2 linked regions of the Bombiscardovia apis genome follow. The protein of the gene in region 1 interacts with the protein of each later gene in a pairwise test. Links are inferred from orthologs where the notes say so. Each region holds a gene or a part of one and is shown on either strand. Other genes may lie near its edges.

Region 1 (15,655 bases):
GAATATTGCCGGAGTGCGCCAGCTCAACTCCACCTCAGACATGAACCGCTATCACATTATGCGTAATCGCGGCTACATGGCCCGCTACTTTATGGCTCACGGCGACTACAGGCCGGTTCTCTTCGCAGCTGGCACGCTGGCCACCGCCGCCAAGGAAGTTATCCGCCTAGTCGCAGTGGACCGCAAGAGCCTCATGACAGGCATACCCCAGCTCTTCCACGGCTGGCTAGACTCGCGCAAACTCATGCACGACCCCGAGTGGAAGCCCATGCCCCCGCTTAAGTAGGGTGAGCACCGCCTTCGCGCTGCGCTATGCTGTTGTCTCATAGTCGGCTAGTCAGCGCGAAGGCTTGCAAACACAGGCACAGTGCAGTGCAAGGAGTGTCGAGATGGTAAGCAATCTGAGAGTGAACCTGCTCAAGGGAGCGATGCTTGCTTGCTGCGCGGCGCTCGTACTGGTCAATAGTGGCCCTCTGGCTAAGAGTGAGCCCATGCTGCCTGAGACGGCAGCGATTATTAAGGCTGTCGAAAGATATGGCAGGCAGATTCAAGCCAGTTATGATCCAGAGCAAGAGCGTATGCTGCCCACCGACGTGCAGGGGCGCTTAGCTCGGAAAAACGGAGTCGAGACTGACGTTTCGAGCCGGATAGGTTTCACTAGAGCCGGTGTCGATGTATCGACAAAAGTTATTTCGATAGCGCGCGATGGCCTCGCAAACACGGTAGTTGCTGACATCACGACTAACATTCACTTGGTACCCTTGCCCGGGGCTGAGATTCATATTGCCGGAGAAAACAGAGACAGGTTGAACTCAAGCTACACCGAGCAGCATGTACTCACCATGGAACGCGAAAGCACTCATACAGATACCTTCACAGTGACCAAAGATAGGCTGAAAGAATACGTGATAACTCCCTAGGTGGCGTTCCGTGATGAGTTTACTCAATACTTTTGTGCATAGGAATATTGGAAGACAGCTATGTCGACAGTTTAATTTGTTGAGTCGTCTCTACTGAATTCTTTTATCTTAAATGGTGTTTTGTCAAAGCATGAAACAATATCTGTTAATCTGGAGGAGGGGCCGATTTATGAAAGTGTTCTAACAATGTCGTAGAGAGAACTTCAAATGATAAAAAAAAGATGTAAAACAAATATTGTTAAAAGTGTCTTGGTCATAGCTTGTACGCTTTTTATAGTGTTGAGCAGTGGATTTTTACCCAAAGCTACTGCAGTACCTCTTGATGACGAAATCAACAAAGTGGTTGCTTTGTATGGGCAACAGATTCAAGATAGCTATAGCATGATTAAATCGAGATCGCTTCCTTCTGACAGTCAAGGAATGTTGGCGCGGAAGAATGGTATAGAGTCAGACACCTCGGCTGAACAAGGTATGGATAACAGCAATGTTCGTGTGTCTACAAATGTTGTCTCGTCAACAGTAAGCAGCTCAACAAAAACAATCGTCGCTGATATTACTACTTCTATTACGGCTGTGCCTAAACCTGGAGCTGTAATTCATATCGCAGGAGAGAACAGAGACAGTTTGGAGTCGAGCTATACCGAACGGCATGTACTTACTGTGAAACAAAAAAGTGAGGCAGGTGCGAAAGAATTAGCGATAACTCAGGATGTTATCGAAGAACCCACTACCGACGAGACCGATGCCGAAGCGGTATCCTTCCCGGATAGGCAGAAAAACGACTCTTTTGGATTTTCTCCGCGTCTTCAAACGTATGGAGGAAGCGCTAATTCAGTAGGGTTGGATTATATTAAAATGGCTCAGTATGCGGAACTATGGACCGATCCTGCACATGCAAATACTATGAATCCTAAGTATCCTGTATATGATCAAAATTGCGCCAATTTTGTATCACAAGCACTAGAGTATGGTGGTTTAGGGACTACGTCCGCGAATATGGCCAATAAAAATGATGAAAATCGTTGGACCGGATGGATCTGGGGCTCATGGAAGGCTTCAACGCGAACGTGGCATAATGCTGAAATGAATTACCGGTATATGGCAAATCATTCTAAATCTTTTTATAGAAGCGATATACGGTACACTGCCGGTGGTGGTTTAGCTTATGCTGATTGGCATAATAATGGGCAAATTGACCATGCTATGGTTGTCGTGGGCTATATAGGTTATGGTTCGGAACTGGGCCCTGTTGTGTGTGGGAAAACCAATAATTCTCACGATGTACCTCTTGCACAAATTACCCGCCGACATCCGGGTATGCGATGGCATGGTCTCCAATGGAGATATTAATAATATTTAGTGTAGTTTAAACGCCTGCATCGCCATAATTACGGCTAAACTGAGTGAATAGGTATGTGTTGTGTCTTATGCCTATTCGCTCAGCTTTTTTGATTCTCTTCTATGTATTTATGTCAACCTTTTAATGCTTTATCGTGCAGGTGTTGAAACTCATGGAATCAGGCCAAGCCTTGGTCGAAGTATTTGGTGGAGGCTATTTCGCCGTCGATACTGAAACCGGTGGGGCTGTATGTGAGGCGGGTGACGGAGTTGTTGTGGAAGGAGGGCATGGGCACTCGGTCCTGCTTGAGGGTGAGTAGAAAGAGTTCAATGGAGGAGCCGGAGCTGACGACGAGGACGTTGCCGCCGCCGCGCTGGAGGGCATCTTGGCCAATGCGGGTGAGGGCCTGCTCCATGCGCTGGGCCACCTGCTGGCTGGTTTCTGCCCGCTCTTCGGCCTCAAGACTTGTGCCGAGCGCGTTGTCTTGGTCGAGCCGGTGAATCTCGTCTTGAAGCTTGGCAGTGCCATCCCAACCGAGCTGCCGGCGGACTTCGGCAAGGCGGTTTAAGTCCTTACGCCCCAACACTTGTTCTATGAGCTTGGCGGAGCTGTAGCCCTCAAAGGAGCCGAAATTGGCTTCGCGCAAATCGGGGTCGATGCTCACCTGAACCTGCTCGTTGCCCGAATTGTCGAGCGCATTGCGGGCTGTGCGATATTGGCGGGTGAGGTTGCCGCTGTAGGCCGCAGTAAAGCGAATTCCTGCTAAGCCTCGGCCCAGCTGCTTGGTGCCTTCGACTCCCGGCGTGGTTAAGGGGAAGTCGGACCAGCCCTGCATGAGGCGCATAACGTTGGCTGTGGTCTGGCCATGGCGGGTGAGATAGATGGTGACTGCTTGCTGTGAAACTGCTTCTTGTTCGCTCATAAGACCTATTGTGGCCCGCCTTCGAGACCACTTTCACAACTTACGAATTCACAAGCTGGCGAAAATGCGCTATACTGCGTATCGTACCGGTTCGATACCCTGAATAAAGCAAAGGAGCAGTAGATGATTGAAACGGCCCAAGCGTTTGGTATAGATATAGGTGGCTCGGGCATAAAAGCTGCTCCGGTAGACCTCGTCGTGGGAGATTTTGCCGAACCACGTAAAAAGATTTTGACGCCTGAGCATTCCACTCCTGAAGCAGTGGGTAAGGTAGCCCGCCAGCTCCTAGACATGTTTGAAGTGCCGGAGAGCGCCCCGGTTGGAGTTGCTTTCCCGGCTCCTGTGCGCCCCGGCCACCCGATTGAGTTTATGGCCAACTTGGATCAGGCCTGGGTGGGCGAAGACGTATGGGAAGTCTTCTCGGAGGCTTGCGGCCGCCCGGTTTCCGTGGTCAACGATGCCGATGCTGCTGGCTTGGCAGAAGTGCGTTACGGTGCTGCTAAGGGTCAAGACGGTCTGGTGATTGCTACTACGCTGGGTACTGGCATTGGTTCTGCGCTTATTTACAACGGTGTGCTTGTACCGAACTCCGAGCTGGGGCATCTGATTTTGGATGGGAAAGACGCGGAGAAATACGCGGCCTCGTCGGTCAAAGACAAAAAGAAACTCTCTTACAAAAAGTGGGCTGGCCGACTCACTAAGTATTACTCCTTGCTAGAGCAGTACTTCACCCCTGACTACTTCGTGGTCGGCGGTGGTGTGAGCCGTATGAGTGAGAAGTTCCTGCCCTACATCGATGTGAAAACGCCAATCGTGCCGGCCGCCTTGCGCAACCAGGCCGGAATTGTGGGCGCGGCCTACTACGCCTCTTACATCGACGAGAAGGAAGCCCAAGCGTAAGGACTGCGGTCGCTAGGTGGGAGCAATCTGAAAGCTAGGTAAGTTGCCGGGCTTGAGGAGATGGGTGCATGCAGTTTTCTAACCGAACAGGTTCGACTCGGCTCAACCCCATCGCCCAAGCCCAGGCTCGGGCTTCGCAAGAGGGGCGGGCCCTGCGCTCGCTCAACGATTCAAACCCCACCAAACACGGGCTCGGCCTGCCGCAATTAGGGGTGTACGGGGCTGAGCCGAGAGGTCCATTAACTGCGCGGCAAGCTCTCGCCGATTTTTTGAGCCAACGTGGCGGTTCGGTGAGTCCGGGCGACGTGTATCTCTTAAGCTCCACCTCTCAGGCTTACTCCTGGCTGATGAAACTCCTATGCAATCCCGGCGATATAGTGCTTGAGCCGAGGCCGGGCTATCCGCTTATTGAGTCCATTGCCCAGCTTGAAGGCTTGGAAACTCGTTCCTATCTCTTGCAATACGATGGTTCTTGGACCATAGATTTAGCTCGACTCACCCAGCTGATTGAGGGGTCAGACGGCTCTCGGGTGCGGGCAATAGTGCTCATAAATCCCAACAATCCCACCGGTTCATACTTGCATGGTCCAGAGCGCGAGCGCATCGTAGAGCTCTGCCGAGAGCACGATATTGCCATTATTGCCGACGAAGTCTTTTACGATTACAGCCTCCAGCCCCTTCCTAGGCGTGGGCGCTTGGCAGGCGAGCAGGGCGTGCTCACCTTTGCGCTTGACGGCTTCTCAAAAATACTGGCAGCGCCCCAGGCCAAGGTCGGGTGGATTCAAGTTTCTGGGCTTAGCAACGAGGTGGAGGAGGCCAAGCGCCGGCTTGACCTCATAGCCGACGACTATTTGCCTATGAGTTCCATCGTTGCAGACCAGATTCCTGCCTTGCTCAGTCAGGTTCCTGCGCAAACACACTTGGTGCAGGAGCGCTGCTTGGCTAATCTAGGACGCTTGCAAGCCTTATTGGCGGCTCCGCAATGTCCTGTTTCGCTCCTGCATCCGGAAGCGGGTTGGAATGTGCTCCTACGCTTCCCTGCGGTAATAGATGAAAATGAACTCATCTTGTATCTCATTGAGCGTTATGGTCTTACCGGTCAGCCTGGCTACTTTTTTGATATGAGCGCCAACGGTTATATTGCCTTGTCTCTATTGCCGGAGCCCAGTGCTTTCGAGGAAGGGGTGCGCAGCTTCCTGGAGGCGGTTGAGGCTTTGCTGTCGTAAGCTTTGCTCCTTTGGTATCTGCGGTGGGGTTCAAGAGCTTAGAGGGCAGTGAACCAGGCTTGCACTTGCGCGAAGAGTGGATTAGATTTCAGCTCGACCAGACCTGCCGCGCATGCCAACACGACTGTAGCTAGTAAGCACAGCAAGAGGACGGTTCGAATGATGTAGACTCCCTTGCTGCTGGGCTGGAAGCTGCTGCCGGTGCTCGCCGCAATGGGCAGGGCAGCGACCAAGGCGAGCAACCAGGAGAAATCGAGCATGTAGCGGGCATCGTATCCTGCGATATAGGCAGTGAAGAGCATGAGGCCGATGGCCAGTAGGAGCATGCTGGCAATCAAGGGCAGACTCTGCGCAGCTTTGAGCTTGCGCCGTACCGCAGGTAGGAGCAGAAGGAGGAGGGCTAGGGCCACGATGGGTGCCAAGACGAAGAGACCACCTAGGCCGGGCTCAGTATATTGCCAAACCGATAGCGGGGCAGGGGAGCGCTGCAAGTAGGGGAAGCTTGAGGTTGGTGTGAGCGGCAGAGCGAGATAGTAGACCACGAGCCAAGCCAAATTGCGCATGGGCGGTTTGTATGTGTTTAGGTCTACGACCGTAATTTGGTAGGTGTTACCAAAGTTGAATGCCGAACCGAAACGCCAGGCGTTGTAAGCCAAGAGCGGAGCTATGACTGCCATTACGGGCAGGAGAGCGGTGGTGAGTATGGCTGCCGAACGAGAGCGGCTAAAAGCAGGGCGAATCTGCTGGCTGGCGGCCTTACGCCGGGCTGGACGCACGCCTGCCCACATGGCTTTGAACTCGTCGGCGAAGATAGGGAAGGCGAGCAAACCGCTAAGAATAAAAGTCTGCCGGCAGCCTAGGGTGGCACTAATGGCTACAGCGCCTGCAGCAAGGCGGGGCAAGGAAAGATAGACCTGCGCATTGGCATAAGCGCTGTGGTGCTGGTGGTCCAAATCTGAAGCGGTCCAGGCCCGGGAAGTTTTCGAGTTGGCGATGCGCACTCGGCGGGCACCCAGCCAGAACCAGAGGCCCAAGCTTACCAGCAGGAGGGAGGCGTCGAAGGGAACCGTGTAAAAGTTGTTGCGGAACCACAGGTAGACCACTTGCGAGCCGGCAGTAAAGGTGAGCAGGGCCATAATAGTGGCAGCTAGGCTGGCTTCGGGTAGGAAGCGGCGAATCAGTCGCACCACCAGCAGGGAAGAAAAGATTGTGAAGCCAGCTATAAGTAAGGCGCAGGCGGCGGGCGTGGGTAGCATGAGGCCACCGGGCACGAAGAGGGATGTGACTAGCCGGTAGGGGGCGAAAATGAGCAGGGCTGGCAGGGGGCCAAAGTAGGAATACCAATGGCCTTCGTAGAATACGTGATCCCAAAAAATGGGCTCTTCGCCAGTTGCGAGTAGGCGTTCGCGGGCGTACACGTCGTAAGGGTTGATAGAGGAAAGATGGTCGGGCACGGGCAGGTTGAGCCAAGATTGGCCGGAAATAAAAGCGTCTGCCAAGTGACCATACTGGTTGAAATCGTAAGTGTATGCGCCCGGATCATGGTAGGTCCTGACCGTAAAGCCGTTTACTTGAGTGGCAACGGTGGAAGCGCACCATAGAACCATAGCTAGGAGCGGCACCCACAGTGCCCAGCGTTGGGTTCGGCTGCCGGTGTTGAGACGCACCCGCCAGAGCTTGGAACGTGGTGACAGGGCAATGATAAGCGCTGCAAACAAGGCCATAAGCACTACCCGAGCCAGATTGAAAGAGAAAGGAATGCGCGGGTTGACTTCGAGTGAGTCAAGGGCTACCACAGCCTTATATTCTTCACTAATCCATAAACGCACCCGCTGAGCCTGGTCAATCTGGCTGCGGTTCTTTACATAGAGCGAGCCGGGCACGGTGGGATTGACCATGCTCGAACCGGCTGGCTCCCATTGCTGAGAAGACTTGGGTTGTACATCGAGGCGAATATGGACCTTCCAAACGGCGTGTTTGTTTTCGTCTGCGGTGAGTTTGAGCCTACCTCCGTCTGCTGTTTGGGCTGGAACTACTTGCACATAGTTCAAAGATTGAGCGCCCGGAGCCTCTATATAAGCCTGAGTGGGGTCGGAAACGAGCAAGGCCCCATCTTTGAGACGGACCAAGCCCTTGCCCAAAGCTATTTGAGACTGGCTGGCCGAAGTTGAGTTGGCCGAAGCATTGGCATTGGCAGAGGCCAAGGAACGCCAGTGGGGCAGGTTGAAAACCGCGCATTCGATAGTGAGAATAATCAACAGCGCAAGGAGTGCCTTGCGGGCCCAGCTTGGCGCCGATCGGGGGTGAGATAAAGCTATGTGCACATCTTTATTCTATAAGCTGGATGTCTGGAAGACCGGGGAGAATGAAAATATGGCGAGTAGCAAGTCGATTTCAGACGGAATGGCGAACTTCGGGCGCAAGTTGGCCCGGGAGTTGCGCGGCGCGGTGCAAACCGGTTTTAAGGGGCGGCCCGACCCCAGTGAAGAGCAGCCTTTAGCAGGCGCGATCCAAGACATTGCTCGGGCTATGAACGCTAGCGGTCAGATGCTCAGTCCCGAGCAGGTGCACGCCTTCTTATCCCAGCGCGCTCGCCCCTTACATCCCTTCGATAAACGGCGTGTCTTGCATCACATGGAGGGCGTACCTCAAGATTTAGAACTCGGCTGGGTTCAATATCCAGATTCGCGAGGAGCTTGTTTCTCTCTGGGCATTTTTACTAGTAAAACTCATTTTGCTCAGATTGCTTTGGCTGATGATCGAGGCCGAGTATTCGTAGGTGAGAAAGCCGATATGGACACCTTGGGGCTTGAGCCGGTTTTCATGTTTGGCAAAGAACGCACCGTTCACATTCCCTATGGTCGGCGCTTCGGTAAGGAGAGCGACGGGCAGGCGGCGTCGGCAGTTGACGCTATCCAGGGCGGCATCATTGGGAAAGACGATACCGGTCACATGTCTTGGTTGGCTTCTTGGCTTAAACGAGACAACCGCTACACGCTTGAGCAAATGCGTCCTCATTTGCCATCAGATATGCGTTATGACTTGGAATACCGAGATGCCATATCTATAGCTTTCTTTAGCGCTTACATGTTGCCCCGAATTGCGGGCAGGCTCATGGGCTTTGGTGCTGGCAACATCTTCCGGCGTCTCAACCGAGAAGCACCTATGGGTGCTATACGCCGCTCGGTTAGCGACAGTTTGCAAGCTCACGCCGAGGGCATGCGCACTTCTGGCCTCGAAGATTACTTTGGCGACCTTATGCGCGAGGCCGGTGCGCTCGATCCTATTCCGGGGCTGGAAGCCGTTCACGGAGCCGAACCCATGCACTTGTACGCCTCCTCCTATTCAGGGGCTTACGTCTTTTCTTGGGACAGCGGCATGGATATGTCGGCAGCCCTGCGAGCCCTACGCATTGAAGGCAACCTCAACCGCTTTGCCTCCGTTTCCAGCTGGCTTGAGCGCAACGCTCGCCTCGGCGCATACCCAACCGAAGATACGGTAAACCGTGTGCAGGCCGCCCAGCTAGACCAAGCCCTGCTCGACAATCCTGCCATTAGTGCTTTGCAGATGGAAGAGGACTTCCCACTCGACTTTGATCCAGTAGAAGGAGATGGCCGCCAAGCTGCCGTGCTACTCGTCGACAAAGCGCGTACAATGGCTACTTCCGTAGCCTCAGAGAACCCCAATCCGGTAGAAGAGTCGCAGAGTCGCTTTGCCAGCAAGAACCAAGGCAGTTCAGAATGGCTCTACCGCAAGACGTTCTCTACGCTTTTACGCAGCTTGCGGCTGCCCTTCCGCTTCGATGTGGATTTCCGATCTCATGTGAGTGAAGGCCAAGTGGCTATCGCCTTTACCAGTGCCGGACGCTCTATGATGCCTTCTTCTCGTTTTGAAAGCAGCCGCAACGGTTGGGTGGACTTGAGTGAATCTGAGCGCTCCCAGATGAGTGCTGACTACAATCTGCGCGTGGGCATGATGATGGCAGCCCTGGCTTTTGGCGTAGACGACTCTGTCTCGCAAGTTTCTTTGCATATTGACTCTTTGGGTTTGGAAGAAGCCCAAGCTCAGCAAGACTCCGCCATTTCCGAGATGATGGCCCAGGCTCTCGCGGCTTTTGAACGCGCTCGCACCGGTGGCGGTGCCGTAACTGGCTCTAAGGGAGACCCTAAGGATGGAGATATTCACGGCGATCCCAACCACTTGATGACCCGTGATAGTGCCCCAGGCGTTGTTAACCAGGGTGCCGAAGCTCCCCAAAGTGGTGCTCCCTCTGCTGCTGAGACAAGACAAGGAGAAACTGAGGCTACGTATTCTACCCAAAGTGAGCCGCAGGGTCCAGTAGACCCAGACGATGCCCAGGCAGTCAACCAAGAGTTTGCTGACCTGATGCAGGGTATCGACTTGGATTCGATGACCTTTGCTAGCCCCGCAGATTCGCAAGATAGCGTAGATGGGCTCGACCAAGATAGTGACAATCTGGGCGAGTTTGGCGAGCAAAAAGACGGCGATCCACTTTCGGCCTTAAGACGGAACCCGACCGTGCGCAATTTGGTTACCGTCACCTTCACCCGTGAACTTTTCTTAGCCCAGCTTCGCCAGCATGGTTTGGAAGATCCGAAGAGCTTCTACCGTTTCTTCGATGCCAGCATGGATGTGGATTCAGAAGGCGGATTAGAGCCGGTCAGTGCCGAATTCGATATGCGAGATGGGCGCTTTGCTCCACGCGGCTCCCAAGATGAGCCCGAGCTTGAGGATTTGGAATTTAGTCAGCCTATCGCTCAGATTGTGGGTGCCGAACACGTGACTGGCCTCTCTATCCAGCGAGCTGACCTGCTGGAACGAGCAATGGCTGATTTTAGGCGCCTGTCGGACAGCCAAGATTTAGGTGCTGCTGCTAAAGCTCACGAAGCTATGAACGTTGTAACTCGCATCGGTGACCCTGAACTGAGCGAATTGGCCCCGCAGGTCACCAGCGCTTTGATTGATACTAAAGCCATGCCCGACTTGCATTTTGCCCTCTCCGATCAGCTTGACAGTGAACGAGTGAAGGCTCGCGACCTGCTTTTCTCAGGGGAGGTAGGTGCCGCCCTCCAGCTGGAGTCTGAGGCCGTTGCCAAGGTAGATGCGCTCTTCGCCTCTAGTAATGACACCCACAGCGTGCCACGCTATTTCAATTCGTATGCCGAACGTGTGGTCTACAACCGCCTCTTCGCCATTCCCGGCGAGCGCACGCTCCTCATCCCCGACAACCTGTTCTATGCTCATCTGGAGCTGTCAGATTTGCTGACCCAGTTTAAGCAGGGCACTCAAGCCTTGCAGCATTTGAACACTATGGTCGCCTATGCGCCGGCCTATCCATTGTCGCACCTGAAACTGGCTGTGCAACTGGCTCGCAACGAGGATTGGACGGGAGCCCGGGCTGCCACTCTCAATGCGCTCAACGTAGCCTTGGACCGTTCGGATGCAGCTTTCGCATACTACCGCTTTGCTTACGCGGCGTGGATGCGAGACGAGTTTGCAGTGGCAGCAGCAGCCTACCTTATGGCTGAACACATCAGTCCTGGCCGCATTTCGGCCCTGCGCAGCGAGTTCGAAGAGCTTGCGGCACGCGCGGACTCGCAGTGCATTCCCATCCCTAGAGACTATGATGATGCACGACTGGTTTTGCAGGAGGAAGGGCTGCCAGTTTGGCCGCATACTAAGGTTGCGACCATCGTTCGTCAGGCTGCCCGAGTCTTAGTAGATGCTGGTCAGTTCGTGCCTGCGCGCACCCTGTCGGTCGCTGCGGCACGCATGAATGACGAAGAGAGCGATGGTCTGGATATGGTAGAGGTGCAGTTTTTGCAATCACTAAGTGCGTGAAACTTTGGGAGGAGAGTTGACTAACGTGCAAGCAGACCATATAACAATAGGTAGTGATGAGTGGATTTCTGGTCTGAAACCAGATGATGCTGATGCTATGAAGTTGGGACAATTAGACGTCTCTAGTTTGAGCGCATCACAAGCCCAACGACTGTGGGCTCGACTGGCCTCGTGGGTAGAGTCAGACCAAATTGCTTATTATGTCAACAATTCTCCGGTTTCATCCGACGCTGCCTACGACGCGCGTATGCGCTGCCTACAGGCGCTCGAAGCTGACTTTCCGAGCCTAGACACTCCGCAGTCTCCAACTCACCGGGTGGGTGGATCCTTCTCGAATGAGTTCACTTCTGTACGCCATCCCACGCGGATGATGAGCTTGGATGATGTCTTTTCAATCGACGAGCTGCGCGAATGGTATCAAGGTGTACGCGAAGATTTGAATTGGCCCGAAAATAAGCCTTTGGCCATGACTTCGGAGGTGAAAATTGACGGCTTGGCCCTCAACCTTCTCTACCGCAACGGCGTACTAGTTCAAGGGCTCACCCGCGGCGATGGCGTAACCGGTGAAGATATTACGCTCAATGTGCGCACGATTAGCTCGATTCCGCAGAATTTGGGCGGCTCTCCGGCCGATATTCCAGAGTTTGTAGAGATTCGCGGCGAAGTCTTTATGCGTTTTGAAGATTTTGATGAACTCAACCGTCAGCAGGAAGCCAACGGCAAGCCGCCTTTCGCTAACCCTCGCAATGCTGCCGCCGGTTCATTGCGGCAAAAAGACCCGCATGTAACCGCTCAGCGCAGCCTGAGTTTCTATGCACATGGCATTGGACGTCTGACATGGGGGCCTAAGCATCCTGAGGGCAGCCACGACGAGGTAGTGGACCAGTCGCAAGCCTACGAGCTGTATACCAAGTGGGGCATTCCTGTCTCGCCATACAATCGCATCGTCAACTCTTTCGATGAGATTCTTGAGATGATTGACCATTACGGCAAGCATCGCAGCGAGATTGAGCATGCGCTCGACGGCATTGTGGTCAAGGTAGAAGACATTGCTTTACAGCGCCGCTTGGGTTCGACTTCACGGGCTCCTCGCTGGGCTATTGCTTACAAATACCCGCCTGAAGAGGTCAATACTGAGCTCCTCAACATCACCGTACAGGTGGGCAGAACTGGCCGCATTACACCAGTGGCCATCTTGAAACCCGTGTATGTGGCGGGCTCAACAGTCTCTCGTACCACCCTGCACAACCCTTCTGAGGTCAAGCGCAAGGGCATTTTGATCGGCGATACGGTCGTGGTGCGCAAGGCTGGAGACGTGATTCCTGAGCTGGTAGGGCCGGTTTTGGAAAAGCGCAAGGGGCGCGAGGACCAGCTGCGCGAGTTCGTTATGCCTCAAAATTGCCCTTCCTGCGGTGCAAAATTGGCTCCAGCGAAGGAGAACGACAAGGATATTCGCTGCCCCAATGTGGAATCCTGCCCGGCCCAGCTAACAGAGCGCATTATCCACTTGGCTTCGCGCAAGGCTTTCGACATTGAGCACTTGGGGGAGCAGGCGGCTATTGCTCTGACCAATCCTGAGGAGAATCGCCCGGAGTCGGTCGATGTGTATACGCCCAATATGCGCGCAATCATTGTGAAAGCTGGGCAGGAGCCCGTTCCTTATACACCTCCCGAGGGTACTGAACTGCCGCCGATTCAGGAGCCAGTCTTGAAGAGCGAGGCCGGGCTGTTTTCTCTCAAGATTGAAGACCTCAAAGAGGTAACTGCTTGGCGGCAGGTGCCGATTTTGGAGGAGACTACCATCGAGGGCGAAAAGTGGCGCACGATTCGCCGCAAGATTGGCGACTCTGGTCTGTGGTACCAGGCTCCGGCCTTCTATAATCTGCCCAAGTTCGATGCTTCTGAGGCTTCTGAGGCTTCTGAGGCTTCTGAGGCTGCTGAAATAGAGCAAGAGAGCGCTACAACTGACGATTCTGCTGGGGTTCAAGCAAGCCAAGAGACCAACAAAAGTACTGACACTCAGCCGGCTGAGACTACACAAGAACAAGAGACTGCCCAGGAGCCCGCTATCCAGGAGCCAGTCGGATACTTGCTGCGTGAGGGTCAGGGTGAGCCGGGGCGCAACACCCTACTCATGCTCGAAGAGATCGACAAAGCACGCTCAGCAGACCTCTGGAGGGTGCTGGTGGCCCTCTCTATCCGCCACTTAGGTCCAACGTCGGCCAGGGTCATAGCCCGGCGCTACACCTCGCTTGAGGCCCTTGAACATGCCGACGAGGAAGAGTTGGCTGAGCTGGATGGCGTGGGCCCCGAAATTGCCCACTCCGTGGCTTCGTGGTTTGAAGGAGCCCGCCAAGAAGGTGATTGGCGCGGGCAGATTTTGCAGGCTTGGAAAGCGGCAGGCGTGGGCAACCACACCGAGCAGATTACCAAACCTCAAATATTGGAAGGCATGACTATCGTTGTGACCGGTACCCTTGAACACTTCTCTCGCGACTCAGCTAAGGAATCCATCATTGAGCGCGGCGGCAAGGCTTCGGGATCAGTCAGTAAAAAGACCACTTACGTAGTCTTGGGGGCTAATCCCGGTTCTAAGGCAGCCAAGGCTGAGAGTTTAAATGTGCCCACTTTGAACGAGGAGCAGTTCAAGCAGCTCATAGAGACTGGCAACCCTGGCGAACTGTCGCAGTCTGAAGAAGAAGGCACTGAGCCAAAGGCGCAGTAATCATTACCTTGTCTCGCAGTTGAGCCGTGCTGGCTGCGAGACAAGAAGGCTCTGGCGGGCTTGGCTTGCAGCGGCTAGGCTGGATGCAATACTAGTTCGCTTCCGGGCGAGCTGGTTGGCGAAAACTTTACAGGCAGCGCTAGGGCGCACGAGGAGGGTCATGCTGGCACAATCCGATTTGGAAGCTTACGCTAGGCGGATTAAGTCCGACGTTTTCGCTCGTCTCAGTCAGGTTATCGACCCCGAACTTGGGCGCTCAGTCACTGATTTAGGGATGATTACCGATATAGAAGTTGAGCCTGCCGGTATCGGCCCAGAAAGCATCGGCGGCCCCACTCAGCCCATTTTCGACGTGACGGTCTATGTAGAACTCACCATTGAGGGCTGCCCGCTGACCGCAACCATAGCCGAGCGCATCAATACTGCGGTCACCTCTTATCCCAAAGCTATATTGCGCCCCCGTCAAGAAGTTTCGTCGATGAGTCAGGAAAAGCTCAGCGGTTTAGTGGACCAACTCAAGGCCGAACGCCGGGCCAATCCCTTCACGAAGTCCAACAGCAAGACGCGCATTTTCGCCGTTGCATCAGGCAAGGGGGGAGTAGGTAAATCTTCGGTTGCTGCCAATCTTGCTGCCACCTTCGCAGCCTTGGGATACGACACCGCTGCAATCGACGCTGACATTTACGGCTTCTCCCTGCCCGGACTCTTCGGCGTTCATTCCCAGCCCACCAACTTGAACGGTATGCTTATGCCAGTTACTGCTTGGGGGGTCAAACTTATCTCCATTGGCATGTTTGCTGGCGCTGAGCGGGCCATACTTTGGCGGGGGCCTCGGCTGCAACGCTCCCTTGAACAATTCTTGAGCGACGTGTGGTGGGGAGAGCCCGACGTTTTAGTCTTAGATTTGGCCCCCGGCACCGGAGATATGGCTATTTCTGTGGCCCAAGCCCTGCCCAATGCCGAACTAGTCATAGTGACCACTCCTCAGCCTTCGGCCTCTGATGTTGCCGTGCGCAGTGGCTTAGTGGCCCTTCAGGTGCCTACGACGGTGCGGGGCGTGGTAGAGAACATGTCTTGGTATGACCATGAAGGCGAGTGCCTGCGCATCTTTGGACAGGGCGGCGGCCAGCGGGTGGCTGACCAGCTGACGCAAGCCTTAGACTACCAAGTGCCGCTTATGGCCCAGCTGCCCTTGGAGCCGAGTGTCAGAACGGTAGGGGAGTCGGGGCGACCTGCGGTCTTGCGTGCAGACGGCTCGCTCGACAGCAGTGCCTTGGCAGATCAGTTTAAGCACTTGGCTAAGCAGCTGATGGAATCTGGTGCAAGCGCTCAACCTGAGTAGGTTGTGCAGAGTGTGCACATTCGACCACATTCTCAGCTTCCATGTCCGCTCGCCCCAACTTATGCATACACTGGAAGCTAAAGATGCAAGACTTGAGAAGGGGAGGTTGATATGAGCCGACCAGAGGGCGGAAGCCATATCAGTGAGGACTCGGCTGAAAGTGAGGCCGGGCGCTCCAAGCGGCGGATAGTGCTGCTGTGCATTGTTGCTGTTGTGGTGATTGCAGCGGGTGCTACTAGCGCTTGGGCTGTGAGCTCACACAACTCCCAAGTTCAAGCTCAAGCCTCGGCTTCGGCAAGTGAGAGTTCTCGAAAAGCTTCTGAAAAAGCTCAGGCTTCGCAAAAGGCCAAGACCCAAGCATCAGATTCTGCGCTGAAGGTAAATCCGGCATCTCCTACTAGTAGCGCGCAACCCTCAGA
Region 2 (15,999 bases), 330 kb from region 1 along the record:
TTGTCTGACTTACTTTGTTCATGACCAGTTTTCCTCAGTGATAATCAACAATATTTGTAACAACGATACGTGTTGCAATTCCTAGTTAATGAAATAAAGCTGGGAGTAAACACTTTACGACAGCGCTGATTTATGGTGTTAACTCTCAGTGTTGGTATGCATCCGTGTTCTGCAACAGGAATGGGAATGCGGAAACTTTATCTTTTTGAGAGAAGCTGACACATGTGACAACAATAGCGGTTGTATGAGTATTTCATTAGTGAATTGTTAAGTCAAGTAATGCTGTAAATAAGTAAATACTTTACCTCTGCTTAAACAGTTCAACCCTGATTTTTATTATAAATTTTGTTTGAGGTGTAAAAGAAAGTAGCATATGGTAATCCGTGCTGGGGCATGGATAAAACATGCAGCTAAAGTAATCTCTAAGAATATATGGAAGTAGTGCGTATCGCCATACCAGTGAGTTTTCTTTGTTTGGTATATGATCAATGTTGAGGCATAGATTAGGGCCAACGTTAGTTGCTTTTGCGTTACTTACTACATATTCAGAAGATTTTGCAATTCGTAAGCAAAAACCCGGAAGTGCTGATTTCTCAACGATTCCGGGTTATTTGTGGAGCTAAGGGGGTTCGAACCCCTGACCTTCTCCATGCCATGGAGACGCGCTACCAGCTGCGCCATAGCCCCGTTTCTTGAACCTCGAATAGCTTACACCAAATCGGCTGGAGTTTGCAAGTCAGTGTGTCGCCGAGCAAAATCTATAGTGCTGGCTCTGGTGCGCTGAGCTCGTGCTATTGCTTGAGTCGGTAGGGCTTTGCTGAGAACTCAATTGTTGCGGGCGGCTAGGATAAAACTAAGAAGTGGTAGTACTGCTAGGGCTAGTAAGTAGTTGTAATGCAAGTTGGCGAAGGAGTTTGGCGTATGGATGTCGTGGAAAAGAATGAGCAAGTCTGCATAGTGAATGCTTTGCCTATGGAAGAGGGGGAGCGCGAGCGCTTTATTGACTTGGCGCAGGGCGCCCAGCAATGGTTCATCACGCCGGACCAAGAGGGTTTGGAGACTTTGCCGAAGGACTGGCATGAGCGGGTAAACATAGTGTTGGGCAACCTGCCGCCCGCAGATATCGCCAAGTGTTCGAATTTGCAGTGGTTGCAAACGGAATCAGCGGGCGTCAATGCCTACCAAAAGCCGGGAGTTCTGGGGCCTCAGGTGAAGCTCACGGGCGCTTCTGGCGCCTATGGGAAAGCAGTTTCGGAACATATGTTCGCAATGATGTGGGCGCTGATGAAACATCTGCCCGAATATAGAGATTTACAGGACCGCAAGCAATGGAAACCCTTAGGTCAGACGCTAACTCCAAGCGAGTCGACGGTACTAGTGCTTGGCACCGGAGATATAGGTTCGCACTTTGCCCAGCTAGCTCACAATGTTGGTGCTCACACTGTAGGAGTACGGCGCAACCCTGAGCGTAGTGCACCCAGCATTGACGATATGCATAGCTTCGAGGATCTGGACCAACTCCTACCTCAAGCAGATGTCGTTGCACTGGCCCTACCTGCCGCTGCCGATACTCATTACCTGATGAACGAACAACGCCTGCAAGCTATGAAGGAGCGGGCCATTCTTATTAACGCAGGTCGGGGAGATGCGGTTGACTGCGCGGCGCTAGCTCGCGTATTGGCCTCGGGGCATTTGTGGGGCGTTGGCTTAGATGTGAGCGATCCCGAGCCTCTACCAGCCGACCATCCACTATGGGCTCAAGATCGATGCTTGATTACCCCACACGTAGCCGGAGGAGCTAGTCTGCCCTCAAGCCATGCCAAAGTTATTGACATTGTAGAGAGCAACTTAGAGCGGTTCTTAGCAGGGAAAGACTTAATCAATCGAGTCCAATAAGACCCTCCCAAGCCCCATGCTGACAGTGAGAGCCGCCGGTCGAGTAAGTGCGGAAGAGCGTATTCTTGCTCACGAGTATCGATATTCGACGTGTCGAAGTCCATGGGCAGACTATCCTGAGAGAGTTAGGCCAAAATCTGCTTGTGCCGACTCCTAAAAGTTGCGCCGATTCAGTTCTGGTTTGTACAATAGCTGGTTCAGACAGGCTCGTATGAGCTGCAAACCGGCGCACCGAAAGCAATCGTGAAGGTCGTGGTTGTTGAGCGAGAGGCGGTGATGGCGATGATGAGAATTTTCAGCACCATGAACGGGCAAATTGAGCAGATACCAGCTGCCCAAAAAGGTTCATGGACTTGTTTATCTGAACCAACCGACGTGGAACTCGCAAATGTGGCGCAAGATACCGGCGTGGATTTAGCTGATTTGCGCGCTCCTCTTGATGACGAAGAACGAAGCCGTGTAGACGTAGAAGACAACTACACGATGATCATCGTGGATATCCCTACTGTTGAAGAGCGCGACGGGCGTGACTTTTACGAGACGATTCCTCTCTCCATTATTGTGACCGAAGACCAAATCATAACGGTCTGCATGCACGACACGGTTTTGCTACATCCCTTCATGGAGGGCACTATCCGCGGTTTCAACACTTTTATGAAGTCGCGTTTCATCTTGCAAATCCTATACCGCAACGCCACTATGTACCTGCGATACCTGCGCATCATCGACCGCGAATCCGATAAGCTCGAGCTCAAGCTGCGCTATTCGATGCAAAACCGTGAAATTCTGATGCTGCTTGAATTGAGCAAGGCCTTGGTCTACTTTGCAACCAGTTTGAAGTCAAACGAAATTGTGTTGGAGAAACTCACAAATTTAGACCGCATCAAGCAATATCCTGACGATGAAGATCTGCTCGACGACGTCATTACTGAAAATAAGCAGGCTATCGAGATGGCGAACATTTATTCTTCAGTTCTCTCAGGCATGACTGACGCTTTCGGCTCCATTGTGTCTAACAACGTGAACAACGTCATGCGTATTTTTACGATTATCTCAATTTCACTGGCGGTGCCAACACTGATTTTCTCGATGTATGGTATGAATTTCCAAAACGGCATGTTTGGCATGCCTCTCACTGACAAACCTTGGGGATTCGTAGCTGTTGTGGTAGTTTCAACCGTGTTGACCGGCGTGGTAACTTGGTTCCTCACTCGTTCGAAGTTGTTCAAGTGAGGCGATGGGCATGAAAAACTTGCTGGGGCTGGGTGTACGAAAGTTAGCTGCGTCACTGACGGCAGCTGCGCTCAGTGTGGTTCTGGCAGGCTGTGGCGAGACTGCCGCAAATTACGATGTAAGCGCTATCGGCCCCAAGATTCACGTGGGCGTTGCAACAGACGAGCCAGGTTTAGGTTTTGTGCAGTCAGGCCAATATACGGGCTTAGATGTGGAAGTCGCTCGCTATATTGTTCACGAGCTCGGCTTCGTGCCCTCGGAGATTGTTTGGCACAGCGTTGAGCCTTCCAATAGGGAAAGCATGCTGACCGACGGTACGGTTGACATGATTGTGGGAAGTTATTCCATTACGGCAGAGCGCCAGAGTCAGGTTGACTTTGCTGGGCCATATTTTGAAGCCGGGCAGGATTTGCTGGTGCGCAAAGCTGGCAAGCACATCAATCGGGTCGAAGACTTGGGATCCGAGCGTGTCTGCACAGCACAGGGTTCAACATCGGCCAGTGTGATTCGTCAGCATGACCCTCAGGTTCAAGTTGATGAGCGAGAGCGCATCGCAGTGTGTATTACAGCTTTACTAAGTGGCCAAGCCGATGCCGTGAGTGCAGACGACATTGCCCTGAGCGGACTGTCCAAAGTTTCAGGAGGCGGTCAGCTAGCCGTAGTCGGCGCCCCATTCTCAGTTGAGAAATACGGGGTAGCGGTCCGGCATGGTCAGCCGACTTTGGTGGCACAGATTAACGATGCGCTTGAAGCTATGATAAAAGATGGCTCTTGGGAACGCGCAGTAAAGGATGCTGCACGCAGTATTGACTTCAAACTCAGCCCCTCACAGCTGCGTCCGCCGGCTTTGGATGGTAGCTTGTCACAAGCCCAGCGCTGAATCTAAACCGAGTAATGTCCACTAGTTGGACGTTCTTGTGCTGGTGTCCACCTAAATAGGGATAATGCAGCGTATGAGCGAGAATGAAACGAGTACCCAAGAGTACAGCCTACCCAGTGAGCCCGAGTACCGCTACAATGCCGAGATGGCGCAGACCATCGAGAACAAGTGGCAAGACAAATGGGAGCATGAGGGCACCTTCTGGGCCGCCAATGCCAAGGGCGAGCTGACCAATGGTAAGGGCGAGCATGCGAACGGTGCTTCCCCCTATTTCGTTATTGATATGTTCCCCTATCCTTCGGGCAAGGGCTTACACGTGGGCCATCCGCTGGGCTATATCGCCACCGACGTGGTTTCTCGCTACCATCGCATGAAGGGCGAGAATGTCTTGCACGCTATGGGCTACGATGCTTTCGGCCTGCCCGCTGAGCAGTTTGCAGTGCAGACCGGCCAGCACCCGCGCGTCACCACCGAGCAAAATATTGAAAACATGCGTTGGCAGCTCCACCGTATGGGTTTGAGTTTCGACGATCGCCGCAGTTTTGCCACCATCGACAACAATTACATCCGTTGGACCCAGTGGATTTTCTCGCAGATTTACGACTCCTGGTATGACCCGGATTACCGGCGTCGCGATGGTGGGCAGGGTTCGGCTCGTCCAATTACCGAGTTGGAAGCAAAGTTTGCTGATGGTTCCAAGCCCATTCCCGGCCATGAGCACGAAGAAGCTAGCTGGTCCAGCTTAAGCAAGGCCGAGCGCTCTGACATTATTAACGAGTTCCGCTTGGCTTACATTTCTAAGTCTCCGGTCAACTGGTGCCCAGGCTTGGGCACGGTTTTGGCCAACGAAGAGGTCACAGCTGAGGGTCGCTCCGAGCGTGGTAACTATCCGGTTTTCCAGCGCGAACTCAAGCAATGGTCTATGCGCATCACTGCTTATGGGCATCGTCTTATTGAAGACTTGGATATTTTGGATTGGCCCGACAAGGTCAAGCTCATGCAGCGCAACTGGATTGGTGAATCCCACGGCGCTTCGGTCCACTTCCAAGTTGAGGGTGGCGATAGTCCTCAAGACATGGAAGTCTATACCACCCGCCCTGATACGCTCTTTGGCGCGACCTTCACCGTTGTGTCTCCTGAACATGCCCTCTTGCGCCATGTGCCGGCTACTTGGCCAAGCGATATCCCGCAGAGCTGGAAGGGTGGCTATAGCTCGCCAGTTGAGGCCGTACAAGCCTATCGAAAGGCTGCTGAAGCTAAGACTGCCCAAGACCGAGTTGATGCAGCTGGCGAAAAAACTGGCCTCTTTACCGGTCTGTTTGCTGTCAATCCCATTACCGGCGCGAAGATTCCCGTATTTACTGCCGAATATGTCTTGATGGATTACGGTACTGGCGCCATTATGGCAGTGCCCGGTGGCGATCAGCGAGATTACGATTTCGCTATGAAGTTCGAGCTGCCGGTCATCTACACAGTTCAGCCGCTGCCTGAGTCGGGCGAAAGCCTCGAGGACTACCGGGGCAAGGCCCCATTCGTCTCTCACGACGGTATCGTGGTCAATTCAGACGTGGAAAGTACCTATACTAGCGGCGATGCTTTGAGCTTAGACGGTCTGCGGGTCGACGACGCTATCGAAAAGGCAACGGACTGGTTGGAAAAGGCAGGGGTTGGTCAGGGCAAGACTTCCTACCGCCTGCGCGACTGGCTCTTCTCTCGTCAGCGCTACTGGGGTGAGCCCTTCCCAGTGGTCTACGATAAGGACGGCTTGCCGCACCTGATTCCCGACAGCCAGCTGCCGGTCAAACTCCCAGAGGTGCCTGACTACAGCCCGAAGACCTTTGATCCTAACGATGCTGAGTCCAATCCAGAAGCGCCATTGAGCCGCAATCAAGATTGGGTTGAGGTTACGATGGATTTGGGAGATGGTGAGCAAACATACTATCGCGATACCAACACCATGCCCAACTGGGCTGGCTCCTGCTGGTACTACATGCGATACATCAACCCCGGCGACGGCCAGCACATGGTCGATCCAGACGAATACGACTACTGGCTGGGCCCCAACCACAACGCGAGCGCCGGCAAATCTGGTGGCGTTGACCTGTATGTGGGCGGCGTTGAACACGCAGTTTTGCACTTGCTCTACGCTCGCTTCTGGCACAAGGTCCTCTACGATTTGGGCTACGTCTCTTCGGTCGAGCCATTCCACCGCCTCTTTAATCAGGGCATGATTCAGGCCTACGCTTATACCGACGAGCGCGGCCAGTATGTGCCGGCAGCCGAAGTTGAGTCTCATGAGGAAGACGGCCAGACCGTTTACACCTGGCAGGGCGAGAGCGTGAACCGCGAGTTCGGCAAGATGGGCAAGAGTCTGAAAAACATCATCACGCCAGACGATATGTACGCCACTTACGGAGCAGACACCTTCCGCCTCTACGAAATGAGCATGGGGCCATTGGCTGAGTCTCGCCCTTGGAACACGCGCAACGTCATCGGAGGCATGCGCTTCTTGCAGCGTCTATGGCGCAATGTCATCGACGAGAACACCGGCCAAGTTCGGGTGAGCGATGTTGAGCCAGATGAAGAAACGCTGAAACTGCTCAACCGCACTATTCACGACGTGACCGACGAGATGGAAGGCATGCGCCCCAACACGGCCATCTCCAAGCTCATTGTCTTGAATAATCACCTCACCGGTATGGAAGAAGTGCCTCGCTCGGCAATTGAACCGCTCGTTTTGATGCTGGCACCGATTGCCCCGCATATTAGTGAGGAATTATGGAGCAAGCTGGGCCACGAGGATTCGCTTGCCCACGCCCCATGGCCAACCTATGACGAAAGCTACTTGAGCCAAGAGACCGTGACTGCGGTAGTGCAGGTCAAGGGCAAGCTGCGCGGCAAGCTTGAGGTGAGTCCAGATATTTCAGCCGACGAGCTTCAGGCCTTGGCGCTCGCCATCCCGGCAGTGCAAGAGCGTTTGGGAGGTAAAGATCCTCGCAAGGTGATTGTGAAAGCGCCCAGAATTGTGTCGGTAGTGCCCGCAGAATAAGGCTTTTCGCACATTCGACCACATTGCCCGTTCAGCCTAGCTGGGCGGGCTTTTTTGCGCCACAATGGCAGGTATGACGAAATCTTTACCGCAACCGCCCAGGCCGGATTCGACCATGCCTCGTCTGCGAGCGCTCACTAGCGAGCATCCGCAGCATCCACCGAACCCTCCCGCTCAGCCAAGGTCCAAACTACAAGCACCGCCCGCGAGCCTGGCTCAAGCCTCTCAAAGTGGGCATACAGCTTTGGTGGCACTTGCGGGAGTGCGCTCCTCTGACCAGATAGGGCGAGTGCCGGACCTTGCTAGTGGCAATGCGCGCAAACGCCCTCGAATAATGGTGCAACCAGGCCATGCAATGCTCATTATTCTCATTTTGACTATCGCCTTGTGTGCAAGTCTTACCTTGCTGGTGCAGCAGGCCAGTAATCTCTCGCAGGCAGGGCAAACTGGCGTTCACATCTCGACAAGGCAAAGCAAGGATTCGGGGGGCCATGCTGATTCGCTAGCTCGTACTACTACTGAAAGAGGGAAAGTAAGTCAGAACCCGGGTAGTGGCCCGCCAAGTCCTGAGTCAGCGCCACCGGCCGCGAATCCTCCTACTCTCCCCGCTGGCGTGGTCAATCTCAATAGCGCTGATGCTAGCCAGTTAGAGTCTGTAAAGGGCATTGGCCCGGTCATGGCCAAGCGAATAGTGGAATATCGCACGAAAATCGGCGCCTTCACCTCCGTTGACCAGCTTCTTGAGGTTCAGGGCATCGGCAGTAAGACTTTAGACAAACTTAAGTCAAGCCTGGTGGTCCAATGAGACTATCGTTGAATCTTCAGCGCGACCCACACCGTAGGCGAAACCAGGGTCCGCAAAACTTAGAGTTCGGTCCGGAGCGCTATGCCTTTTGTGAGAAGGGAAGTATGGACTTTCGCATGCTGCCTTTTGCTCTGGTGGCATGGGCCAGCAGCTGGTGTATGCAAGAATATTTCGACAGCAATATGAGCCCCTCCGCAGCTGCTCGTACAGCGAAGGCAAGGGGAGAAGCGGTGCAAGCTCCTAGCCTGATAGACCTGTGGGCGCTTGCTCTGGCGGGTCTTGTGGCTGTGGGAGCTCTCGTCTTTTGCTACCAAATAGTGAAACGCTCTGGGGAGGGCTATCGTAAGTTCTCTGCCCGCCATTGCTTTTGGCTGCGAAGACTGCGCATCTGGTTACCGTATTGGGGTCCCTATGTATTGGCCATGCTTTGCTTGGCGCTCGCGACTGCCACTGCTGCATGTAGTACTTCGCTGATTCAGGAGTCTGACACTGCCACGCGCTTAGCAGCTGCAGGAACGCCTTCGGACAGCGCAAACGTTCGCGTATTGACTCCGATGATGGCCTCCGAGCGCAGGGGATATGCTTGCAGGGTAGATGTGCGCATCGATTCCATCAGTGCTTTGGGTGTGCTCGCTCCAAGCAGCGCTCGGGCACGCTTGCACGCAGCTCGAAGCGATTGCGTATTTGTGCAAGGTGGCTGTTACCAGGTTCAGGCAAAAGTTAGCTTTGCAACGTTCGGAGCCAGTAGCTTGTGGCTGACTTTGCCCCAGTCCAAGCCTTCGGTGAGTGCAGGGACACATCACAGCTCAGTGCGACTCTTGAGGCAACCGAATTGGTTGAGCGCAACTATTGGCAATATGCAAACGTCTTTTTTACAGGTTACTCGGGCTTTAAGTGACCAGGGCAGAGTGTTGGTGCCCGGTCTTACTCTGGGCGTTATGGGGCAGGAGTCTTTTGTGGCGGAGCACGGCGCTGGCTCTCAGGCAGAGTCTGGTGGCATTGATCCTGCTTATGCCACTACTATGAAAGATGATTTTAAGCGTGCTGGCATTATGCATCTCATGGCAGTTTCAGGCAGTCATTTCTTACTCATTGGCAGCTGTCTTCGTTGTCTTCTCAATGCGGTGCGAGCGCCCAAATGGGCCCATGCCGGTGTGCTCACGCTCAGCTTTTGCGCTTTGGCCCAAGCTATGTATCCGTCTGATTCGGTGCTTCGGGCGCAGGTTATGGGCATCGGCGCAGCGCTCGTTTCGGTCAGTGGGCGCAAGTCGCAGTCGGTGAGTGTGCTGTCGTGGACTACTCTTGCCGTTCTTCTTTTCAGTCCTGCAATGGCGCGCTCATTTGGTTTTGCGCTTTCGTGCGCTGCGGTTTTAGGCATCACTATGGGCTCTGCCTTGCTTTCAGCCAGGCTTGAGCGCTATATGCCGACAATGCTGGCCCAACCTCTTGCTATGACTCTCTTAGCTCAGGGGGCAACCTTACCTATCCAAGTGCTGATGTCGGCGCAACTGCCGGTATTGTCTCCATTAGCGAATCTGCTTGTTTCACCGTTTGTAGATATTGCTACTATCTTTGGCCTATGTGCTCTCTCGATTGCCTGGCTATTTCCTCCCGTGGCCTTGCTTTTAGCGCAAGTCGCATCTTGGGGTACGCAAGTGATGTTTCTTGTGGCATCGTGGATGGGAGGTTCGTCTGCGAGCGTTCTGCCCTGGCCGGCAGGCATTTTTGGCGCTTGCGCAGTGCTCGTCATAGAGCTCGCTGCCGTGGCTTGGGTTTGCGCTCTTCGCTGGTGGTCTCAATGGTCGAGGTTGCAAAAAGATCCTGCTTTCGCTGGGCAAGATGACTTAGTCTTGCTGGCAGGTGGCGAACCGTATACGAAGACCTTATGGCATCGCATAAGATTGTGGTGGCAGGAATCTTGGAGCCTGGTCACTTCTGCTCCCAGCCGCTACAGCAAGCTCGGCTAGGATTCTTGTCCACCGATTGGGAGAGATTAGCACTATGACACAAGTTCAGCCCACCCTAGCACCGGTCACGATAGTGGCTGGCGGTAATGCTTTACTGCGCGAGCGTATGGTGAGCCGGTTCACTCATGCAGCTCAGGCCTCACGCCCCGACGTGGACACGATTGACCTAGATGCTAGCAGTGCTGATGCTTATAGTTTCCAAGAAGCCGTCAGCCCTTCTCTGCTGTCTGCAAGCGCTATTGTAGTGTTGGACCATTTGGAAGATGCTAAAGAAGCTTTGGCCAAGGCTATTCTTGCCTTTTGCAAGGAAGCCACGGCAGATCCAGCCAATTCAAGCATGCTCATCTGCCAACATAGCGGCGGCAATAAAGGCAAGCGGCTCCTCACCGACCTAGCTAAAGCAGGAGCGAATCAAGAGTCTGTGCCAGATTTGAAGAGCGCTGATTCCAAAGTTTCCTTCGTGTTAAGCGAGTTCCAACATTACGGTAGGCGGGTAGATCCCCAAGCCGCACAGATGCTGGTCAGTGTCCTTGGTGAGCGTGTTGACGAGCTGGCTGCTATGTGCGAGCAGCTATGTTTCGATTTCGATGTCGACCCCATTCCATTGGAAGTGGTTGACCAATACTTGACTGATAATCCTCAAGCCAGCGGTTTCAAGGTGGCTGATTTAGCTATCGATGGCAAGGGTTCGCAAGCTATTGTGGCTATGCGCCAAGCTCTTGAACAAGGCGTAGATGTGCTAACCATGGTGGGCACACTTACTTTTAAGACTCGCGTGTTGGCTCTGGTTTCAGCCTTAGATGCTGGCAAAATAACTATGGGTCAGGTGGGGGCACCGCCTTGGCAAGTGCGTACTGCCCGCCGTCAACTGCGAGGATGGACATCGGCAGGCTTAGCTGCGGCGATTGAGGCTTTAGCTCAGGCAGACGAGCAGCGCAAGGGCGTGGGCGGAGATTCGGTGTACGCTCTAGAACGAGCTATTTCTTTGATTGCACGTAAAGGACGACAGGAGTAGGTATGGCAGGCAGTATGGAAGCCGACAATACCATGGAAGTTAGTGCTCCTACAGCCGAGCGTATGCGGCACATCGGATCTGCGCTTGCCAGCGTCGTGCAGGGAGGAGACGTACTGGTCTTGTCCGGGCCTTTAGGAGCCGGCAAAACCACTTTGTCACAGGGCTTGGGCAAGGGTTTGGCAGTAGATGGGCCCATCGTGTCTCCAACCTTTACCATCGCCCGCGAATTGCAAGGCAGGGGTGCAGACGGAAAACCCTTGCGGCTGGTCCACGTCGACGCCTATCGCCTAGGCTCTGTCGAATATGAGCCAGGGCAGGCAAGCGTGGGTAGGCTCCTCGACGAGCTTGAATCCCTAGGACTCGATGAAGCCCTAGAAGACCCGGGTGAGCATACGGTGGTCCTGATGGAATGGGGCCAGCAGATGGCCTCAGCTTTTGCCCAAGAACGTTTAGAAGTCACCATAGATAGAAGCGTGAGCCTAGGAGATGATTCAGCTTCCCTGTCTGCAAGCGAGCTCAGCAGTCAGGGGCAGCGGATAGTGACAATCCATGCGGTAGGCTCTTCTTGGATACCAAGGATGGAGCGCTTAAGGAAGGCGATATCACATGAACACTCACAGTGAGCACCAGGCCGGCGGCAGTCAGCAAGGCCGCACGCTCCTTATCGACACCTCTTACGGGCTCACTGTTGCCCTCGACCATGCGCCGGTCATCACCGAGCAGGATTCTCGCCAGCATGTAGAACTGCTCCAGCCCAGCATTCAACGGCTCCTCACCGAAGCCGCAATCGAAGCAAGCAGCATCTCCACCGTCATCGTTGGAGTTGGTCCAGCACCATTTACGGGATTACGTACCGGCATCGTGGCAGCTAAAGCACTCGCTTTCGCAACCGGGGCGCAACTGATTGGGCAAGACATTTTGAGTGCTCAAGCAGCCTGGTCATATAAGTGTTTCGAAGAGGCAGCAGTACAAGAACGCGCCTCAACCAAGACTGCTCAACGGCTGACCTTGGCAGTCAATGATGCTCGCCGCCGCCAGCTTTACTTCCAACTCTTCGAAGAAGGTGGGCAGGAGGAAACTAAGGCAGGAGCGCGCCCCCTAACCGAGATGGATATTGACTATCCAGACCACATCGCAGAACGAATTAATCAAGCTTGCTCCCAATGGCAGGAGCAGCATCTAGGCCTCGACTATCAACTCGTAGTCACCGGGCGGGGAGTTGAAAAATACGCAGAGAGTTGGAAACAATTGGACTGCCCCGCCCTCATTCAAGAAGACTCGCTCCTGGACCACGGCGAGCAAGGCGTCCAATGCTTTATTGATTGCGCTCGTTCAAACCGCGATGGGCGCTCCGTAGAACCCCTATACTTGCGTCGGCCCGACGTTTCTGTGCCCAATCCGCGCAAACATGTGGTGAGCGCCTGATGCTACGAGAGGTAGAACTCGCAGATGTGGACGCGCTCGCTGACTTAGAGCGAGAAGTTTTTGCAGCAGATGCATGGACGCCAGGAATGCTGCGGCAAGAATTACAAGCTCCGGCACGCACCTATCTGGCCGACGAATTTCAAGGGCAAATCCGTGCTTATGCAGGCTTTTGGTACGACGGTGAAGACGCAGAACTCATGACAATAGGGGTGCTTGAGCAATACCGGCAGCAAGCTTTGGGCTCGACTCTGCTTACAGCGCTCATAGCACGCGCCAAAAACCAAGGAGCCCGGCGCATGCTACTCGAAGTACGCGTTGACAACGAGCCGGCTATAGCAATGTATACCAGGTTCGGCTTTGAGCGATTAGGATTGCGCAAACGCTACTATCAGCCAGAGGGAATCGACGCCTACACGATGGCACTTCAACTCAGCGACTAGACAACTGAACGAGAGTGGTAACTTGCTACCACAACTGCCGGGTGAAGAGCGAGATGATCGTTTTGTATGATGAAGAAAGAGGATTCGATAATGAGTGCACCAGTAGTTCTAGGTATTGAATCAACCTGCGATGAAACCGCAGCCGCTGTCGTATGCGGTCATAGCCTCATTTCCAACGTCGTAGCGTCCTCTATGAACGAGCACGCCCGATACGGGGGAGTTATCCCAGAAATCGCCTCAAGGGCCCATGCTGAGGCTTTCGTGCCGGTAGTCTCGCAGGCGCTCGCCGATGCCAACATGGATATAGCAGACGTTGATGCTATTGCCGTTTCGGCTGGCCCCGGTCTGGCTGGCTGCCTGGCGGTAGGCGTTTCGGGAGCTAAGTCCTTGGCCTTGGCGGCCAACAAGCCCATATATGGCATCAACCACGTTATCGGTCACATCGCCGTTACTCAGCTCCAGTTCGGCGCCTTCCCGCAAGATACTTTGGCGCTCATCGTCTCTGGAGGCCACACGTCTTTGCTGCACGTGCAAGATGTGGCCCGCAAGATCGATGTTGTCGGCACAACTTTAGACGATGCAGCAGGGGAGTGCTTCGATAAAATCGCGCGCATTCTCGGCTTCCCCTACCCGGGCGGTCCTCATATTGATAAACACGCTCAGGCCGGAGACCCTCACGCTATTCGTGTGCCGCAAGGGCTGACTCAGGGCAAGGCGGGGGCCCAGCATCCTTACGACTTCAGCTTCTCAGGAGTCAAGACTGCGGTAGCTCGCTGGGTTGAGGGGTTGCAGGCTCAGGGCCAGCCCGTTCCTGTTGATGATGTCTGCGCATCCTTGGCTGATTCGGTTGCCTCAGTTCTGACTAATAAGGCTATGGCGGCATGTGATTTATACGGTTCAAGCACTCTGATTGTGGGCGGCGGCTTTACGGCCAACTCTCAGCTGCGCGACAAGCTAGTCGCTACGGGCAAGGAGCGCGGAATCGAAGTGCGCATACCCCAGCGCCAACTCTGCACCGACAATGGCGCAATGGTAGCTATGCTGGGCTCCAACCTAGTAGAGGCAGGAGTGCGCCCCTCAGCCCTAGACTTCCCCATCAACTCCGCCATGCCACTCTCCCAGATATGCATGTAATACTGTTATTATTTGCTTCCTATATTTCTTGGTAATATCAACGTTTTCCTTAAGTTTCATGAGTGTTTGTAATTCACTACAGAAGATGAGTTGTTAAAAAGAGCTTTATAGTATAAAGTACTTTAGTGAGGGGTATAAAGTGTAACGTTTCTTACAAACGACAAGAGAAGGGAACTCGCATAATGGCGCATCATGAACAGGCAGCACAAACAAGCAATATACTTGCAGACTCGGAGGCTATCGAAGATCCACGGGCTGCCGTGGAACTAATCCGGGCGGACAATACGAGGGTCAGCGCCATGTTTGCAACTGGCACACAGGCCATATACGTGGTTTGGGGGTTAGTTTGGCTTATTGGCTACGCTATCCTAGCGATGTCATCTTGGCAGCAGGGGGAGCCTCAAATGTGGGCATATCTTGTATATGCTTCTGCCTTATTGTGTGGCGTGCTCTTCTCTACCATTTTTGGCATTCGCTCTAGCTCCGGTTGGAGAGGCCAATCTCGGATTAAAGGTGCTGTATACGGATGGTCATGGCTGATCGCTTTCGGGGTTGGTATGACCATTTGCACACAGATGGTGTATCAGTTTAATATCTCCGACGCTCAAGCCGGGCGAGTATATAACTGCGTCGCAGCTTTTATTGTGGGGTTGGAATATATTATGGGCAGTGTGCTGACTGATTTTGATTTGCCTGCTTTCCTTGGCGGTGTCTTTATGCTTCTGCTCAGTGTTTGCATGATACAAGCAACGAGCGGCCGGGGCTATGTCCTCATGGCTGCGCTAGGTGGAGGCTCCTTCCTATTTTTGGCTATGATTACGTATTTGAGTACTAGAAGTTATCGGCAGGCTATGGGGCGTGGAGGTCTGAAATCATGAGCGTGGAACTCGATCCGGTTATCCATGCCACTTCGCGCTTGCGTATCATGACCGTACTAGCTCGCATAGGCTTGGGTGAAGAAATATCTTTTGAGAAATTACGGCAGCTGCTCGATATGACCGCTGGCAACCTTTCTGTGCACTCTGGAAAGTTGGAGCAAGCTGGATACGTAAGTATTAGTAAGACCTTCGAGGGGCGTAAGCCTGCGACCTATCTTACTATTACTGATCAGGGCAGGGCTGCATATCGTAGTTATCTTTCGAATTTGCAAACCCTGCTAGAGGGGGATGAAAATAATGTCTAGCCTTAGCGTTGTTGGCTGCAATAAGGTTACTCGACACGCCAAGTTGCATACATGGTAGGCGCACGCTAACATATATAAATTGTGTTCAGTTGTTACTGACGCGCTGAATTCCCGCGTAGCTCAGTTGGCAGAGCGTTCGACTGTTAATCGAAATGTCGCTGGTTCAAGCCCAGCCGCGGGAGCCACAAATCCAGTACCGTGAGGTGCTGGATTTTTTGTATTATACTCTTCTAATCCAAGATGTGACTTCTATCACTTACCAGATGAAAATTGGGATTTTTAAGGCAAATTGTAATAGGCTCAGTACAGGGCATAGACGTCGTTGAAGATGACGGCTCACGGGCAATAGAGCAGACTGCTATGAAGAGTCTGCCCCCGTTTAGGAGGTAATAGATGGTAAATGCAACAGGTTCCGTAAGTAAAATCAATGCAGGCGATGCAGTTTTGCGCGTACTCGAGCAGTGGGGAGTGCCTCGAATCTATGGCATGCCTGGCGGTTCATTTGATTCGATGATGAATGCAATCCACGACGAGCGCGACCGTATTGACTTTATCCAAGTTCGCCACGAAGAAGGTGGCGCCCTTGCTGCAAGCGCAGAAGCCAAGCTAACCGGCCGTATTGGTGTCTGCTTCGGCTCCTCCGGCCCCGGCGCAGTCCACTTGCTCAATGGCTTGTACGACGCCCGTGAAGACGGTGTGCCATTGCTGGCTTTGGTGGGCGAAGTGCCTCAGCAGTACATGAACATTGACTACTTCCAAGCTATGGACGAGGAGCCCATGTTTGCAGATGTGGCCGTGTACAACCGCACTGCCACGAGCGCTCAGGGACTGCCCGCTTTGGTAGACGAGGCCATCCGCCGAGCGTACAAGTACAACGGTGTTGCTGTTATCACTATCCCTAAAGACTTGGCTTGGGCCGAAATTGATGACCTTCCAGTGGCTACGGCTAAGAACTTCCGCAAGCCGATGCCC

What was found.
Region 2: the proteins of ligA (region 1) and leuS interact in binary tests that used the Escherichia coli proteins (3 or more experiments, as listed by UniProt). The link is inferred for Bombiscardovia apis from one-to-one orthologs.

Annotation. Positions count from the first base shown.
Region 1 is NZ_AP026800.1:1,262,582-1,278,236, reverse strand. What follows is about bases 10,900-14,094. They hold ligA (NAD-dependent DNA ligase LigA), read left to right. Parts: upstream 10,900-11,266; coding sequence 11,267-13,894; downstream 13,895-14,094. Other genes in these bases: R8377_RS05000 (P-loop NTPase), read left to right, coding at 14,055-14,094; R8377_RS05010 (tetratricopeptide repeat protein), read left to right, coding at 10,900-11,169. Also shown: R8377_RS05045 (glycosyltransferase), read left to right, coding at 1-286; R8377_RS05040 (hypothetical protein), read left to right, coding at 390-920; R8377_RS05035 (amidase domain-containing protein), read left to right, coding at 1,128-2,270; R8377_RS05030 (histidine phosphatase family protein), read right to left, coding at 2,438-3,181; ppgK (polyphosphate--glucose phosphotransferase), read left to right, coding at 3,305-4,081; R8377_RS05020 (pyridoxal phosphate-dependent aminotransferase), read left to right, coding at 4,150-5,307; R8377_RS05015 (hypothetical protein), read right to left, coding at 5,346-7,565; more of R8377_RS05010, read left to right, coding at 7,681-10,899; more of R8377_RS05000, read left to right, coding at 14,095-15,236; R8377_RS04995 (hypothetical protein), read left to right, coding at 15,348-15,655. UniProt on the Escherichia coli protein: DNA ligase that catalyzes the formation of phosphodiester linkages between 5'-phosphoryl and 3'-hydroxyl groups in double-stranded DNA using NAD as a coenzyme and as the energy source for the reaction.
Region 2 is NZ_AP026800.1:930,653-946,651, forward strand. What follows is about bases 3,720-7,258. They hold leuS (leucine--tRNA ligase), read left to right. Parts: upstream 3,720-4,082; coding sequence 4,083-7,058; downstream 7,059-7,258. Other genes in these bases: R8377_RS03565 (transporter substrate-binding domain-containing protein), read left to right, coding at 3,720-4,009; R8377_RS03575 (ComEA family DNA-binding protein), read left to right, coding at 7,132-7,258. In the rest of the region: R8377_RS03555 (D-2-hydroxyacid dehydrogenase), read left to right, coding at 922-1,896; R8377_RS03560 (magnesium transporter CorA family protein), read left to right, coding at 2,179-3,129; more of R8377_RS03565, read left to right, coding at 3,140-3,719; more of R8377_RS03575, read left to right, coding at 7,259-7,863; R8377_RS03580 (ComEC/Rec2 family competence protein), read left to right, coding at 7,968-9,830; holA (DNA polymerase III subunit delta), read left to right, coding at 9,865-10,845; tRNA (adenosine(37)-N6)-threonylcarbamoyltransferase complex ATPase subunit type 1 TsaE, read left to right, coding at 10,848-11,468; tRNA (adenosine(37)-N6)-threonylcarbamoyltransferase complex dimerization subunit type 1 TsaB, read left to right, coding at 11,452-12,270; rimI (ribosomal protein S18-alanine N-acetyltransferase), read left to right, coding at 12,270-12,710; tRNA (adenosine(37)-N6)-threonylcarbamoyltransferase complex transferase subunit TsaD, read left to right, coding at 12,801-13,844; R8377_RS03610 (hypothetical protein), read left to right, coding at 14,027-14,722; R8377_RS03615 (transcriptional regulator), read left to right, coding at 14,719-15,027; spxB (pyruvate oxidase), read left to right, coding at 15,421-15,999.